DNA from 4 places in the Mesorhizobium sp. P2_E10 genome. Region 2 is predicted to be linked to each of the others. Evidence: predicted binding sites of a transcription regulator. Region 2 holds the regulator's gene; each other region holds the start of a gene.
The links. Region 2 encodes LexA, which represses DNA repair genes until DNA is damaged. Its sites were predicted from a motif close to TGTTCNNNNTGTGTTCNG; they were not measured.
Positions count from the first base shown of each region.

Region 1 (3,915 bases), on a different contig from region 2:
CGCTCTGTGCGGCCACCAATTTCAGTTTCGCACCAAGCGCCGGGAAAAGGCGACAGGCCGCGAATGTGATTGTGGACTTCGCCCGCAGGCCGCGTCCAGTCTATGCGCGTCTCCGATTTATCTATTTTTCGGGCGTAGGTCACCCCCACAGTCGCCTGTAGGGTAAATGTCAGACAATTTGTCCCCAACTGCGCCAGCGCTTCTACCATCAGCGCGGCGCCAATGCTCATCAAACTGTCGTGCAGCTCGCCGGCCGTCATATCGGAGTCGATGGCGCACTTTTCAACCATTGCCACCGGACCGGTGTCCAGACCCGCTTCCATTCGCATCACCATCATGCCGGTCTCGCTGTCGCCAGCCATGATGGCCCGCTGGATGGGGGCGGCACCCCGCCAGCGCGGCAACAGCGACGCGTGGCCGTTCAGGCAAGCGAGCCGTGGCGCGTCGAGAATGGCCTTGGGCAACAGCAATCCATAGGCGACGACCACGGCGACATCGGCCTGCAAGGCGCTGAAGGCCTGCTGCTCAGCTTCGCCTTTCAGCGACACCGGCGTCCGCACCTCGATATCAAGCCGTTCCGCCTCGCGTTGCACCGGCGACGGCGTCAGCTCGAGCCCGCGGCGGCCGGCAGCGCGCGGCGGCTGCGTGTAGACGGCAACGATCTCGTGCCCGGCCTCGGCGATTGCCCGCAGCGTCGGCACGGAGAACTCAGGCGTGCCCATGAAGATGACGCGAAGGGGCATTTTTCGACCCCTATCCCACCAGCTTGCCTGGCACCTTGTCCCTGGCGAGCTTCTTGAACTTCTTAACCACCATGTCGCGCTTCAGCTTCGAGATGTGGTCGATGAACAGCACGCCGTTGAGGTGGTCGATCTCATGCTGCAGGCAGGTCGCCATCAGCCCTTCGGCTTCGAGCTCCTGCGACTTGCCGTCGCGGTCGAGATATTTCACCCGCACGGCCGCGGGACGCTCGACCTCGGCATAATAGTCCGGGATCGACAGGCAGCCTTCCTCGTAGACCGAGCGCTGGTCGGCGCTTTCGAGGATTTCGGGATTGATGAAGACATGCGGCGCCGGTGTCTCGTCTTCCTTGGCAAGGTCGATCACCAGCATGCGCAGCGGTTCGCCGATCTGGATTGCCGCCAGGCCGATGCCGGGCGCGTCATACATGGTGTCCAGCATGTCGCCGGCCAGTTTGCGCAAGGCGCCGTCGACACGCTCGACCGGCTTGGAAAGCTGGCGCAGGACAGGATCGGGAAGGATGATAAGCGGCTTGATCGACATACTTTCTCACCTAAGACCTCGCGCGAAAAGCGTCAACCGGGGCGCTTGCGGCGTCGTTCACGTTTTGATCTGTGCCGGCGGGCCGAATCATCTATGCTGCCCAAATGAATGATCTGACATCAATCCTTTCCGAGCCTGTTGCCCGGCTCGGCGCCACGACGATCACGCTCGGCCACGCGCTGGCGTTCGGGGCGATGCTGTTTCTAGGCCTATTTCTGGCACTGGTCGTTGCGCTGTGGCGGTCGGCCACGGCGCGGACCGTAGCCGCCGCGGAAGCGGCCGACCATGCCCGTGACGCCGAGGCGCGGATGGCTGGCATCCTGCAAAGCCAGGCCGAAATGCAAGGCCGCATGGGCGCCATCGCCGACGTGTTCGGGGCACGGCAGGCCGAGCTGACGCAGTCGATCGGCCAGCGCCTCGACGCCATGACCGGCCGCCTCGGCCAGACCATGACCGAGCAGACGAAATCGACGCATGAGAGCCTGGCCAAACTGCAGGAGCGGCTGGCGGTGATCGATACCGCGCAAGGCAACATCCAGTCGCTCGCCGGCCAGGTCGTGCAATTGCAGGCGATCCTGTCCAATAAGCAGACGCGCGGCGCATTCGGCCAGTCGCGCATGGAGGCGATCGTCGCGGACGGCCTGCCGATGGGCGCCTACGAGTTTCAGGCGACGTTGTCGAATGGCAGCCGGCCCGACTGCCTGGTGAGGATGCCGAACGGCGCGCCGTCGCTCGCCATCGACGCCAAATTTCCGCTGGAGGCCTGGAACGCCATCCGCGCCGCCGACGGTGCAGACCTGCAGAAGGTGGCCGCGCAAGCCTTCCGCCGTGACATCGAGATCCATGTCCGCGATATCTCGGAAAAATACCTGATCCAGGGCGAGACGCAGGACACCGCCTTCATGTTCGTGCCGTCGGAATCGGTGTTCGCCGAAATCCACGAGAATTTCGATGCGCTTGTCCAGAAGGCGCACCGCGCCCGCGTCATCATCGTTTCGCCGTCGCTTTTGATGCTGTCGATCCAGGTCATCCAGGCGATCCTCAAGGACGCCCGCATGCGCGAGCAGGCGCATCTGATCCAGGGCGAGGTGATCCGGCTGATGGAGGATGTCGCGCGCGTTGACGAGCGGGTGCGCCGGCTGCAGACGCATTTCACCCAGTCGGCCAAGGACATCGACGACATTCTGGTGTCGACGTCGAAGGTGACCAAGCGCGGCCAGAAGATCGAGGCGCTGGAGTTCGGCGTGCAGCCTGGCGAAGGTGATGCCGGCACGGTCGAGATTGCACGCCCGGCGGTAGCGAAAGCCGAAACGCGCGTTGCCGATTCCAAGACCGGCCAGTTGAGGCTGCGGGTCGTCGAAGGCGACGACTGAGAAGGTGTCGCGCGGGGCTACTGCTCCTCCACGACGCTGATCCCCTCGAATTCCGGAAGCCAGTGCAGCGCCGACCGGTGCCACTTCTGTTGTGTCGGGACCAGATCCTCGCGCTGCCGCGCGGTCCCCGCTCTGATTCCATAGACCTTCGGGCCATCGCCAACTGACGTCGCGTAGAGATGCGAACCGCAGTCGCCGCAAAAGCCCTGCGCGCGCTTGGCGCCGCTCGATCCCGTCTTGATATAGACCTTGGGCGTACCCTTGGTAATCCGGTACTGGCTCTCAGGCGCGGGAACGGTGACGCGAAACGCCGTGCCGGTCAGTTGCTGGCAATCCGTGCAATGACAGATAGAGGTCTTTTCCGGATCGACCTCCGCCTCGTAGGTGATGGCGCCGCAATGGCAACCGCCGGCGATTTTCATCCTGGTTTCCTCCCGAAATCCGTCCCGTAATCTTAGCGTGGCGGGGTCGCCAAGCAATGGCTGGCGGCTAGTCCAGTGCCTCTCCGGACGCTGCCTCGACCGCCTTGCGCCGCCGCTCCCAGGTTCCAGTCGTCTGCGGCTTGACGAACAGCCGCGTGATCTCTGGCATTTCCTTTTTCAGCCGCGCCTCGATGCGCTCGACGCAGGCCTCGATCTCGGGCGCCGCCAGATGATCCTCGAACTCGATGCTCAGGCCGGCGACGATCTCCTGTGGACCCATATGCAGCGTCAGCACGCCGTTCGCGCGCTGCACCGCCGGGTCCTGCTGGGCAATGGCCAGGACCTGTTTCTGCACCTCGGGCGACGCCGGTTCGCCCAGCAGCAGGCTCTTGCTTTCACGCGCCAGGAAGATCGCGGTGGCGCCGAGGATCAGCGCGATGCCGATCGAGGCCGCGCCGTCGAGTTGCGGCATCTCCAGCAGCTCCGCCGCCAGTATGCCGGCAAAGGCGACGATCAGGCCGAGAAGGGCGGCGCTGTCCTCGAACAGCACGGTGTAGACGCTGGGGTCCTTGCTCGATTGCACGGCGCGCAGCCAGCCTTGCCTGCCCTTCTGCTTGCGGAACTCCTTCAGCGCCACCCACCAGGAACTGCCTTCGAACAGGAAGGACAGGCCAAGCACGATGTAGTTCACCGTGGCATTGGCGACTGGTTCTGGCGCCAGCATGTGGATCACGCCTTCGTAGAACGACACGCCGGCGCCGAGCGCGAAGACCAGCAGTGCAACGATGAAACTCCAGAAGTAGAGCTCGCGACCGTGACCGAGCGGATGCGTGCGG
Region 1 is NZ_JBFUEK010000001.1:159,240-163,154, reverse strand. It holds gene fmt (methionyl-tRNA formyltransferase) at 1-743, opposite strand, end outside; gene def (peptide deformylase) at 754-1,284, opposite strand; gene AC1D0N_RS00855 (DNA recombination protein RmuC) at 1,389-2,657, shown strand; gene AC1D0N_RS00850 (GFA family protein) at 2,675-3,079, opposite strand; gene AC1D0N_RS00845 (cation diffusion facilitator family transporter) at 3,147-3,915, opposite strand, start outside.
Region 1: the regulator LexA is predicted to act here: its motif matches at 1,339-1,356, upstream of AC1D0N_RS00855 (DNA recombination protein RmuC).

Region 2 (3,915 bases):
GCTCGGCCGCATAGATGAAGGCAGGGGCGCCCGGGCCGCCATTCAGATATTTGTAGGTGCAGCCGACGGCGAAGTCGGCGTTTGCATTGTCCAGTTCGACTGGCATCGCACCGGCGGTGTGGCAGAGATCCCAGACGATCAGCGCCCCGGCATCCTGAGCCTTGCGCGTCAGCGCCGGCATGTCGCGCAACTCGCCGGACTTGTAGTTGACGTGGTTGACCAACACCACGGCGGTGCGTTCGTCGATCAGCCCTTCGATATCAGGCGCGTCGAAACCCGAAAGGCGCAGCTGAGTGTTCTTTCGCGTCGAGACCACGCCTTCGGCCATGTAGAGGTCGGTCGGGAAACTGTCACCCTCGGCGACGATGACCGGCCGCTCCGGCCGCATCGCCATCGCGGCGTGCAGCAGCTTGTAAATGTTGACCGAGGTCGTGTCGCAGACCACCGTCTGGCCGGCGGCGGCGCCGATCAGGCGCCCAAGCTGGTCACCGAGCTCGAGCGGCATGTCGAACCAGCCGGCCGTGTTCCAGGCGCGGATCAGGTCATGCGCCCATTCCTCGGTCGCCGCCTTGCGCAACTCGTCGAAAGCGGCATGCGAGGCGGCTCCCAGCGAATTGCCGTCGAGATAGATCACTCCTTGCGGCAGCACAAAGCGGTCGCGCATGGCGCGCAGCGGATCCGCGGCATCCATCGCCTCGATGGCCGCCAGATCGGGAATTCCTGTCATGGTTTGTCTACTCCCCCAACATTCGACGCAACGCCGGAACGACGGCATCCATCGGTCACCAGCGCTTTTCCACCACCTGGCATCGCGCGGCAAGGTTCCACCGATGACAAGCTGTCCGACCAGGTGCTGAAAATCAGGAGCCAAACCTGCCCAAGGTTGGCGTTTTGACTTCGTTTCGTTCACGGTGCATTAACCAAATCGCCCCGTCGATATGGCTGCAATAGCGTGCCCTCTTTGCCGGCTGACGGCCGATGCAAGTGCCGCCTTGCGGGAGCCCGGAGGCGGCAAACGACAGCAGAATCAAGGCGATGAGGCTCGTTCCGGTGAAAGCGGGCGACGCCGTTGGCGCGGCGGCATTGTTTCCAGAGCCCTAACATATTCATTAAACTTTAAACGGTTGCGGAACACAACTGGAACAGATAGTGTTTGTTCTGGGTTTGTTTTTCTGATTCTGGTTCGAAATCTCTGGTTCGAAACCCTTGGGGGCCGCCATGCTGACGCGCAAGCAACATGAACTTCTGATGTTCATCCATGAGCGACTGAAGGAGAGCGGCATTCCGCCGTCGTTTGACGAGATGAAGGAAGCGCTGGACCTTGCCTCCAAGTCAGGCATTCACCGGCTGATCACGGCGCTAGAAGAACGCGGCTTCATTCGCCGGCTACCCAACCGTGCCCGCGCCCTGGAAGTGCTGCGGCTGCCGGACTCGATCGCGCCCGGCCTCAACGCAGCGCGCAAATTCTCGCCGAGCGTTATCCAGGGCAGTCTTGGACAAGGCGGCCTCGGGCGGCAAATCAAGCCAGCGCCTTCGCGCATGCCTTCGGCCGGCAATGACGACGATGTGGTCGCCGCCGTGTCGATCCCGGTGATGGGACGCATTGCCGCCGGTGTGCCGATCGACGCCATCCAGCACCAGACGCATTCGATCTCGGTGCCACCGGACATGATCATGGGCGGCGAACACTATGCACTGGAGGTGAAGGGCGATTCGATGATCGAGGCCGGCATTTTCGATGGCGACACGGTCATCATCCGCAACGCCGATACCGCCAGCCCGGGCGAGATCATCGTGGCGCTGGTCGATGACGAGGAAGCAACGCTGAAGCGGTTCCGCCGCAAGGGCGCCTCGATCGCGCTCGAGGCCGCCAATCCGGCCTATGAGACCCGCATTTTCGGCCCGGACCGGGTCAAGGTGCAAGGCAAGTTGGTCGGGCTGATCCGCCGTTACTGAGCCGGCTTGACGGCTGATTTTTCGGGCTTCTTGTAGGGCGGTAGCCCCCTCGCTTCGCGAGAGAATTTTCGTTGGACGTGCCAGGGGCGGTATGGCTTGTCGACGGCAAAGTCGATCTCTGCCGGCCTGATCGCCGATTGCGGATCGAAGAAGATGGCTGCGCTGCCCGAACGGGCAAGTTGTCGCTTGTTGACGACAAGGACCAGCGGATCGCGGCAAGGGTCATGGGCGGTGGCGTCGTCGATGACAATCAGGGTCGCGAAAGAGCAGGCTTTCCACGCGTTCTTGCGGTCTTCGACATAGGCGACGATCGCGCCGGAGGGATGCCGTGCAAGGCACAGCCCGGCTTTGCAATAGAAGGGCGAGCCTGGCGGCAATTCGGTCGGGTCGGCAATATCGAATTGTTCGCTGCTGTTGTCGAACGTCTCGGGCTCGACGATGGTTTCGGACTTTAGGGCGCGCTTCCAGTTGTCGGTCGTGAATTCGTTCGAACGCGCCCGGTTGAGGGCCAGCTCACCGCCGCCAATCGGCAGCGCAACCAGATGGGCGTCTTCGGAAATCAGCACGTCGGGCGTGCGTGTGTCGGAAATCGTCAGCAGGCCTGCGAGTGCAAATGGCAGTGCTGCCAGCCGAAGCCATGTCGTCGCCATGGTGGCGATGATCAGCGCGATGGTCGTCAGAAACACCGATTTGAGCGAGATCAACCCGACCGCATCGATCGGCGAGCGCTCCGAAATCCATGCCGACAGGGCGATCATCGCCGTCAGCCCCTTGCCCATCAAATACAGTGGTATTCCATCGGCGCCAAACGGCATCGCAAGGGCGCTGATCACGGCCAAAAGCATGACGACGGAGACGATCGGCATGATGGCCAGATTGGCGAACAGGCTGAGCGGCGACACACGCTGGAAATGCCATATGGCGAACAGCGCGGTGGCGCTGCCGGCGATGATCGAGGTCATGGCCAGACCGCCTGTCGCCAGCAGGAATTTTCCACTGAGGAAGGCTGGCAGTGAGCGCCGAGGCGGTGGTGACGTTGCCTTGCCCTCGCGGTAGTCGGACCAACCGTCATAGGCGCCGACCAGCGCCGCGGTGGCGGCGAAGGACATCTGGAAACTCGGGCCGACGACTTCGTGCGGCGACACCAGGATGACGGCGATGGCTGAGATCGCCAGATTGCGCATGGTGAGTGCTGCCCGATCGAACAGCACGGCGATCAGCATCACCGCCAGCATGATGAAGCTGCGTTCGGCTGCAACCACGACGCCTGAAATGACGAGATAGGCAGCGATAGAAATGAGCGCGGCAGCCGCGGCATATTTCTTGACCGGCCGGTGTGAGGAAAAATCTGGAAACAGGGCAAAGGCGCCGCGCAGCAGCGCCATGATGGTGCCGGCGACCAAGGCCATGTGCAGGCCGGAAATGGAGATGATGTGATAGATGCCGGTGCGCCGCATCGCCTCATTGATCTCTTCCGGGATGCCGGCACGCACGCCGACAATCAGTGCCGCGGCAATCTCACCTTCTGCGCCGCCGATTTTGCCCCTGATACGGTCTGCAATGTTCTCGCGCGCGTTTTCGATCGCGGAAGAAAGCCATGCGGTAAGCCGCGGGGGGTCCACCGAGGCAATGGTTCTTGGGTTGCCGAGAAAGAAGCCGCTGGCGCCGATGCCGGAGTAATAGCTGTCGAAGGAGAAGTCATAGCTGTCCGGCCGCACCGGGCCGGTTGGCGCCATCAGCCTGGCATAACCGGTGATCAGGGAACCGGCGGTCATATCGGCGGGAACCGTGCGCGCCGAGAGCCTGACACGCTCCGGCGCGTAGCGCAGCTTGGGATAAGCGGTCGAGACCACGTCTAGCGTCAGCCTGACGCGGCCGCTTTCCATCTCCTCAAGGCTGACGACGCGCGCGGTCAGCCGTGTTTGAATCTCGGAACCGAGCATTTGCGTTCCGGCGCGC
Region 2 is NZ_JBFUEK010000007.1:248,890-252,804, forward strand. It holds gene kynU (kynureninase) at 1-727, opposite strand, end outside; gene lexA (transcriptional repressor LexA) at 1,219-1,956, shown strand; gene AC1D0N_RS20610 (ComEC/Rec2 family competence protein) at 1,950-3,915, opposite strand, start outside.

Region 3 (3,915 bases), on a different contig from region 2:
CGTCGGCGGTGGCGCCGAGGATGGACATCATCGGCGGCGTCACCATGAAGGCCTGGCCGTCATAGGCGCCGTCGGGGCGCTGGCCGAGACCGGGCTTCCAGTTGGTCGCCGGACGGATCAGGTCGGCCAGCCGCTCCAGAATGTCGATGCGCACGGCGCGACGGCCGAGATTGCGGTAGCCGGCGAGCTTGTAGAAGGTCTTGTCGAAAGCTGGGTCGATGACCACCGAGGTGCGGCCGGAAGCCAGCGCGTGGACCACGTCGCCAAACCCCGGCTTGTCCTTACCGTCATTCTTCAGCGCCCACAAAAGCGTCACCAGACCGGCCGGAGCCGGCTTGATCAACGCCGGCACGAAGACATGGTAGGCGCCAAAGCGCACGCCGAGGCGGCGGAGCGCGGCGCGTCCCTCCTGGTCGAGCGACTTCATCTCCTCGGCGATGTCGCGGCGGTTGATGAGGCCGAAATGCTCGACGAGCTGGAAGGCGATGCCGCGGCCGATGCCGGTGATCTGCTCGGCGTTCTTGAGGTCGACCAGCGGCTTCAGCAGGGATTCGATCTGCAAATTGACGAAGCGCTCGGCGCGCGCCGCGACCTTGTCGCGGGCGGGGCCGGTGAGCTGCTCGTCGGCCAGCAGCACGAGGCGCGGCTTCAGGGCTTCGTCGCCCGAAACCAGCGTGCCGATCGGCGCGCCAATCCAGCGCAGCGTGCCGTCCGAGCCGAGCGCGATATCACCATTGGACGAGGCACCGAAGCGTTCGGCGCGCGCCTCGAACTCGGCGGCAAGCGCCTTCTGGGCTGCCGCACGCACGGCCTTGGCGTCTTCGCCGCCGGCGCTCTGGTCGGCGGTGAAGCGGAATCCTTGCAACTCGCCGACATGGTGGCCTTCGACAAGGACGGTTCCGGTTGGGCTGATTTCGGCTTCAGGCATGGTATTTTCTCTAAGGCGCCGCATGAGGACGGAAGTCCTGCGGTCTACGAAGCGTTTCGTCAACCGCTCATGCAGCGCATCCGACAATCTGTCTTCGATTTCGCGCGTCTTTTCCTGCCAGTGTGCCTGATCGGCCAGCCAGCCGGGTCGGTTGGACACGAATGTCCAGGTGCGGATCTCGGCAATACGGTGCGACAGCGTGTCGATGTCGCCCTCGGTGGTGTCGGCGCGGCGCACCTGCTCGGCCATGTAGTTCTCGTCGACATGACCGTGCCTGGCCAGGTCCATGTAGATCGAGGCGATGAGGTCCGAATGCTGGGCCGGCGCGATCTTCCGGTAGTCGGGCAGGGCGCAGGCTTCCCACAGAAGCGCAACGCGTTTGGGGTCGGTGGCCAGCGCCTTTATGTCCTCGTCGCGGGACAAATACTCGAGCGCCTGAGCGTCGACCGCCGGCAGCGCCCGCGTCAGGCCTTCGACCGGCGCGTTGGTCTCGATCGAGCGCTTCAGCGCATCGAGGCTGGCAAAGTCGAAACGGGCAGAGCGCCATTGCAGCACTTTCACCGGATCGAACTCATGTCCTTCGATCCGCTTGACCAGTTCCTCGTCGAGCGGATCGACCTGGCCGGTGACGCCAAAGGTTCCGTCGCGCAGATGCCGGCCGGCACGACCGGCGATCTGGCCGAGTTCGGCCGCCGTCAAATTGCGGTACTGGTAGCCGTCGAATTTGCGGTTCTGGGCGAAGGCGACGTGATCAAGATCGAGGTTGAGGCCCATGCCGATGGCGTCGGTGGCGATCAAGTAGTCGACATCGCCCGACTGGAACAGCGCCACCTGCGCGTTGCGGGTGCGGGGCGACAGCGCGCCGAGCACGACGGCAGCACCGCCCTGCTGGCGGCGGATCAGTTCGGCAATGGCATAGACCTCGTCTGCGGAGAAGGCGACGATCGCCGTGCGCCGGGGCAAACGGGTCAGCTTCTTCGATCCGGCATAGGCGAGATGCGACAGCCGCGGCCGCGTCACCACCGAGACGCCCTTCAGCAGGCGCTGCAGGATGCCATGCATGGTGGCGGCGCCGAGCAGCAACGTCTCCTGGCGGCCACGCAGATGCAGGATACGGTCGGTGAAGATATGGCCGCGTTCGAGATCGCCGGCCAGCTGCACCTCGTCGATGGCAACGAAGGCGGCGTCGGTCTCGCGCGGCATGGCTTCGACGGTACAGACGGAATACCTGGCGCCTGCCGGTTGGATCTTCTCCTCGCCGGTGATGAGCGCCACCTTGTGGGCGCCGACCTTCTCGCAGACGCGGGCATAGACTTCGCGGGCAAGCAGCCTGAGCGGCAGGCCGATAATGCCGCTTTCATGCGCCACCATGCGCTCGATGGCGAGATGGGTTTTGCCGGTGTTGGTCGGGCCGAGCACAGCGGTCACGTCGCGGCCCGACAAGATCAGCGGCTCAGTGTGTTTCGGCTGAATGTTCATCGACCTGGAAATAAGGCTTTCTGCCGTGTTGTCGGGAGCGCGCCTCAATGTGGCGCGTGTGACAGGCGACACATAGGGATTTCACGCGCGAAGCGAAAGCGGAATGTTCCTGCCTGCTGTCCGAGGGTCGCGTTCGAGGGCCGAATCCGTCCGCGGTTAACAGTTGGAACGAGTCTGGAACGAATCGGCGACGAATCAGTGACTCCTGCAGATTCAGCTTTTGTTCACGGCTACATGTGGATTTTTGACCGGCGAGTCTCACCACATGCTGAATCGCTGGAACTGGCCCGATTCATGCAGGCGAACGCTGATGTTAACCTTTGCCGGGGAAGGATCGGATCCTGGCGGCGGACCTCGCCCAAGATTATGAAATTGTTGATCTTTCCTAACGCGCTTTAATCATTTGGAGGGTGGTTTCAGACTTCGCCGTTAACGTTCCGGTCAAAGCCGGAACGAATCGGCGACGAATCAGCGATGGCCCGATTTTCCCGGTTTGTTCACTCCAATATCTTGTGTTGTGAACAGGTTTTCCACCGAGAATCCACAGGCTTGCTAACAGGTTTCGCACAGGCGGCGCTGTTGCCGTTAACATCTGCGTACCGGAGTGGCACAGATCGGCATCACGTGCTTTGGCCGGTGCAGTCGCTGCACGACGGCCTGACCCGACCAACAATGGTTCTCAGCGTCGGTTTAGGGTGCGCCCTCTCCCGTTGCATAGCGCTGCAATGTCGGGCCGACGTTCAGGATGATTTCGTCGTGGGACAAGGCGACGACGGGCGGAAGCCGCAGCAAGTATCGACACATCGCCAAACCCAGCAGCTGGCTTGATACGAGCCCGGCCCGTCGACCCGCATCGGCGGCGGCTCCGGCCGACCCAACCACTGGCCACACCTGGTTGGCAAACACCTCGCGCAATTTCTCGGCGGCAAATTCGTTCGAGGTTGCCGAACGCAGCAGAATTGCCATGCCGGGACCGCTGGTCGGACCTTCCCAGATTTCGAGGAAACGTCTGATCAGGGCTTCGCCGACGGCGCTGCGGTCGATCACCTGCAATTCCGGCAATTGCAGATCGACGACCGCTGCCCTGGCGAACAGTTCGTCCTTGCTGCGGAAATAGCGGATCACCATGGCCGGATCGATAGCGGCCTGCGCGGCGACGTCGCGAATGGAGGCGCCCTCATAACCCTGCTCGGCGAACAGGAGCCGTGCGGCTTCGAGGATATGGGTCCGCGTGCGGTCCGACTTGCTGATTTTCATAGGCTGATTCTCGATCATGAACCTCATATGCCAACGACTGTTGACAAATGCAATGGCGTCGATTAAAAAGTCAACACTCGTTGATAAATGGAGAGAGAAATGCTACCCGATACAACAGAAGTGATGATCATTGGCGCCGGCCCGACCGGCATGGCGCTGTCCATCGTGTTGCACCAGGCCGGTGTCGACCACGTTCTGATCGACAGGCTGGAGCAGGGCCTTCAGAGCTCGCGCGCCGGCGTCATTCACGC
Region 3 is NZ_JBFUEK010000006.1:167,393-171,307, forward strand. It holds gene AC1D0N_RS17980 (helicase-related protein) at 1-2,407, opposite strand, end outside; gene AC1D0N_RS17985 (TetR/AcrR family transcriptional regulator) at 3,098-3,664, opposite strand; gene AC1D0N_RS17990 (FAD-dependent monooxygenase) at 3,764-3,915, shown strand, end outside.
Region 3: the regulator LexA is predicted to act here: its motif matches at 2,572-2,589, upstream of AC1D0N_RS17980 (helicase-related protein).

Region 4 (3,915 bases), on a different contig from region 2:
CTTGTCGGGATTGTCCGATTCCAATGACAGAAGCTGCGCGCAGACCAGTGCCGACATGCCATCTTCGATCGGCCCGTTGATGAAGATGATGCGCTCGCGCAGCAGCCGTGAAAAGATGTCGAAGGCGCGTTCGCCGCGGCTCGATTGCTCGATCACCATCGGCACCAGATTGGCAAGGCCGCTCATCTTTTGTCTCCGTTTATTTTTTCCAGCTCAGGCCGCGCGCAGCCGAAGGCGCGTCGCGTTCGCGGCGATAGGTTGTTTGGGTTTGTATGTGTTGAGCGAAAACCGGCAACTGCCGCCGGCCATGGCAACCACAGGCATTGCTGTTCTGGCAAACCCATCGTGGACGATGCGCAGATGCGTACCGCCGGAAACCGTACGGTCGAGCGTGAAAGTAACGATGCTGTCCAATGCGTCCTGGCGCGCGGCATCGCCTGGCTCGGCTCGTTCCCGCCAGGAATAGCGCAACAGCCGCCCGGGTTCGGCGTCGAGGATTTCGCAGTCGATCGGCGCATCCGGCCCGGCAAAGGCGAAGCGGCTGCCGATTTCAGGCTTGATGTCGTTGGGCATCATCCAGGCCGCGAGCAGCTCCGGCACCGTCAACGCCCGCCACACCTTTTCTGGCGGTTCGGCAAGCTCGCACTCGAACGCGATCGTGTCTTCTGCTTCCGCGTGTTGTTCGTCCGTCACTGGTCCATGTCCTTCAAAACCGCCTTGAGCTTTTCGATGCGCTCGGGCCAGAACGCCCGATAGCGTTCGATCCAGCCGAGCAGGGGGCCAAGCCCTTGCGGGTCGGCGCGATAATAGGCGTTGCGGCCGGCCCGCCGCTCGACCACGAGGCCGGCGCCGCGCAGCACCGCCAGATGCTGCGACACCGCCGGCTGCGACACGCTCATGCCGCTGCGCAGTTCCGATACGCTCAGTTCGCCGGCGGCGAGCCGTTCGTAGACGGCGCGTCGCGTCGGGTCAGCCAGCGCGCGAAAAATCTCTGCTTCGATCATGACCAAAGCATAAGTCGATACTTATTGATTTGGCAAGCGGTGATTTACGGCGCCGCTGGAAGCCAGCGCCTCACCGTGTCAGGCGATCCCTCGAACGTCGCCTCGAAGATCGGTGACGCCAGCACGGCATGGATGTGAAGCGTCTTGGCTCCGACGTTTCTAAAACCGTGTTTTCTCTCTGCGGGAATGAGGAGTGACTGTCCGGCAGTCAGCGTCACGCAGTCTTCGTCGATCCACATGTCGGCGGTTCCGGCGATGACGGTGAGCACTTCCTCGGCCGGATGCCGATGTGTCGGAGCCCCGACGCCTGGCTGAACCCATTGTTCGAACAGGCAAAGCTCGCTCGCTCCGTTGCCGGCGGAAACTTGCATGCGGGTCTCCACGCCCGCTCGCCACTGCTCTCGCGGCTGATCCAGATGCGCAATGACTTTCATTCGCCACCGCCTTTCGATCCCGGCATAGTCGCAATTTCATGCGCACACCCTACCTCTTGCTGACATTCTTGACAGCCGGGGCCGACAAGAATAGAACAAAAAAAGAACAAAAACCTTGTGGGTAAAGGCAGCCACAGCAGGCGGGGATTGTCCGTAGCCTGTAAGGTGCGGCGGCAAAAATTTGGTTTCGGATGAGCGCGGAGAAGTATCATGGCGGGTAGCGTCAACAAGGTCATTCTGGTGGGCAACCTCGGGGCGGACCCTGAAATCCGTCGTTTGAATTCGGGCGAACCGGTCGTCAACATCCGCATCGCCACCTCGGAAAGCTGGCGCGACAAGAATTCCGGCGAGCGCAAGGAAAAGACCGAGTGGCACAACGTCGTCATCTTCAACGACCAGCTCGCCAAGGTGGCTGAGCAGTATTTGAAGAAGGGTATGAAGGTCTATGTCGAGGGCCAGCTGCAGACGCGCAAATGGCAGGACCAGACCGGTAACGATAAGTACACGACGGAAGTCGTGCTGCAGAAATTCCGCGGCGAGCTGCAGATGCTCGACGCACGCGGGCAAGGCGAGGGCGGTCAGGTCGGCGGCTATTCCGGCGCCGGCGGTGGCGCTGCCCGTGGTTCCGATTTCGGCCAGTCCGGTCCGGGCGAGAGCTTTAGCCGTGGTGGCGGCGGCGCCAAGAGCGGCGGTGGCGGCGGTTCGTCGCGTGAACTGGACGACGAAATCCCGTTCTGAGCACAACACGGTCCTGAACGCGAACGCCATGTGGTGAAGCCACACATAGTGCCCCGAAAGTCTTTCATGGATTTTCGGGGCTTTGCTTTGTCGCATGACCGCTGCGAGGACAACCAAGGAATTGCAGGGAAGGACGTATCAGGTGAAGGCACGGGTCAAATGGGTCGAGGAGCGCACCTTCGTCGGCGAGTCCGGCAGCGGCCACAAGCTGGTGCTAGGAACCGCGTTTGGACCGGAAGGCAACACGCCGGGGCCGAGCCCGATGGAACTGGTGCTGATCGGCACCGGCGGCTGCTCGGCCTATGACGTCGTCCACATCCTCGAAAAGGGCCGCGAGGCGATCGAGGACTGCGTCGTCGAACTCGATGCCGATCGGGCGGAAACCGAGCCAAAAGTGTTCACCCGCATCCACATGCATTTCGTCGTCAAGGGCCGGGCGCTCTCGCATGACAAGGTGAAACGGGCGATCAACCTGTCGATCGAAAAATACTGCTCGGCCTCGGCGATGCTGGCCAAGTCCGCCGCAATCACCCACGACTTCGAAGTCGTTGATACGGCGGGGCAGTAAGCAGTAGGCAGTAGGCAGTAGGCAGTAGGCAGTAGGGGTTGCCGCTATCCCGCCATCAGCGCCTTGATGCCATCCGCCACGAACTGCACGGCAAGCGCCGCCAGGATGACGCCGAGCAGCCGCGTCAGGATCGAGCGGCCGGTGTGGCCGAGAATGCGGTCGATGCGCTCGGACAGCACGAACACCAGATAGGTGATGGCAAGGCAGACAAAGATGATACCAACCAAGGCTGCCTGCGCGGCAAGACCCTGAAACGAGCCGGAGAGCAGGACCGTCGCTGAAATCGCACCCGGACCGGCGATCAGCGGGATCGCCAGCGGGAAGGCGGCGATGTTGTGGATCATGTCCTTGGTGATGGCGACGTCGCCGATCTTCTCCTTGCGGTCCTGCCGGCGCTCGAACACCATTTCGAAGGCGATGAAGAACAGCAGAAAACCACCCGCGACGCGGAAGGCCGGCAGCGTGATGCCGAACACCGACAGGATCGAGGCGCCGGCAACCGCAAACAGCGCCATGACAAGGAAACCCATGATCGAGGCGCGGATCGAAACCTGCTGGCGCTCCTCGCGGTTCATGCCGCGCGTCACCGCGAGGAAAAGCGGTGCCAGGCCGGGCGGGTCGATGGTCACCAGAATGGTGACGAAGGCATTGAACAGGCTGTCGAAGCTCGGCATTTCTGGCCCCTCCCGCCGGGCGACGCCCGAACCCTTGCATTGGTAGAGCAAAGCAGGGTCAGAGGAAACCGTTTGAACCGAGGGAATTCGGCCGACTAGCCAGCCGCGCCGCAATAGGCCTCGATGCGGTAGCCATCGGGGTCGACGACAAAGGCGGCGTAGTAGTTGTCGCCATAGGAGGCGCGCAGGCCGGGTGCGCCATTGTCGCTTCCGCCTTCACGCAAGGCGCCGGCATGGAAGGCATCGACGCTGCTGCGCGTCGACGCGGCAAAGCAGAAATGCAGGCCGGACTCCATATCGGCCGCAACCGGACGCGGGGCTTCGTTCACCCAGAGCGCCACCGCCTCAGTGCCGTAGCCCAATGAGCCCGGCGACTGGCTGAGGCAGGTATAGCCAAGCGGTTTTAGTGCAGCGTCGTAGAAGCGCTTCGAGGCGTTAGCGTCGCGGACACCGATCGAGACATGGTCGAGCATCGTTTTCTCCATTGTTACAATTGG
Region 4 is NZ_JBFUEK010000002.1:844,089-848,003, forward strand. It holds gene AC1D0N_RS08855 (ATP-dependent Clp protease proteolytic subunit) at 1-186, opposite strand, end outside; gene AC1D0N_RS08860 (SRPBCC family protein) at 214-693, opposite strand; gene AC1D0N_RS08865 (ArsR/SmtB family transcription factor) at 690-1,004, opposite strand; gene AC1D0N_RS08870 (cupin domain-containing protein) at 1,049-1,375, opposite strand; gene AC1D0N_RS08875 (single-stranded DNA-binding protein) at 1,649-2,176, shown strand; gene AC1D0N_RS08880 (OsmC family protein) at 2,319-2,744, shown strand; gene AC1D0N_RS08885 (MarC family protein) at 2,789-3,418, opposite strand; gene AC1D0N_RS08890 (VOC family protein) at 3,514-3,891, opposite strand.
Region 4: the regulator LexA is predicted to act here: its motif matches at 1,530-1,547, upstream of AC1D0N_RS08875 (single-stranded DNA-binding protein).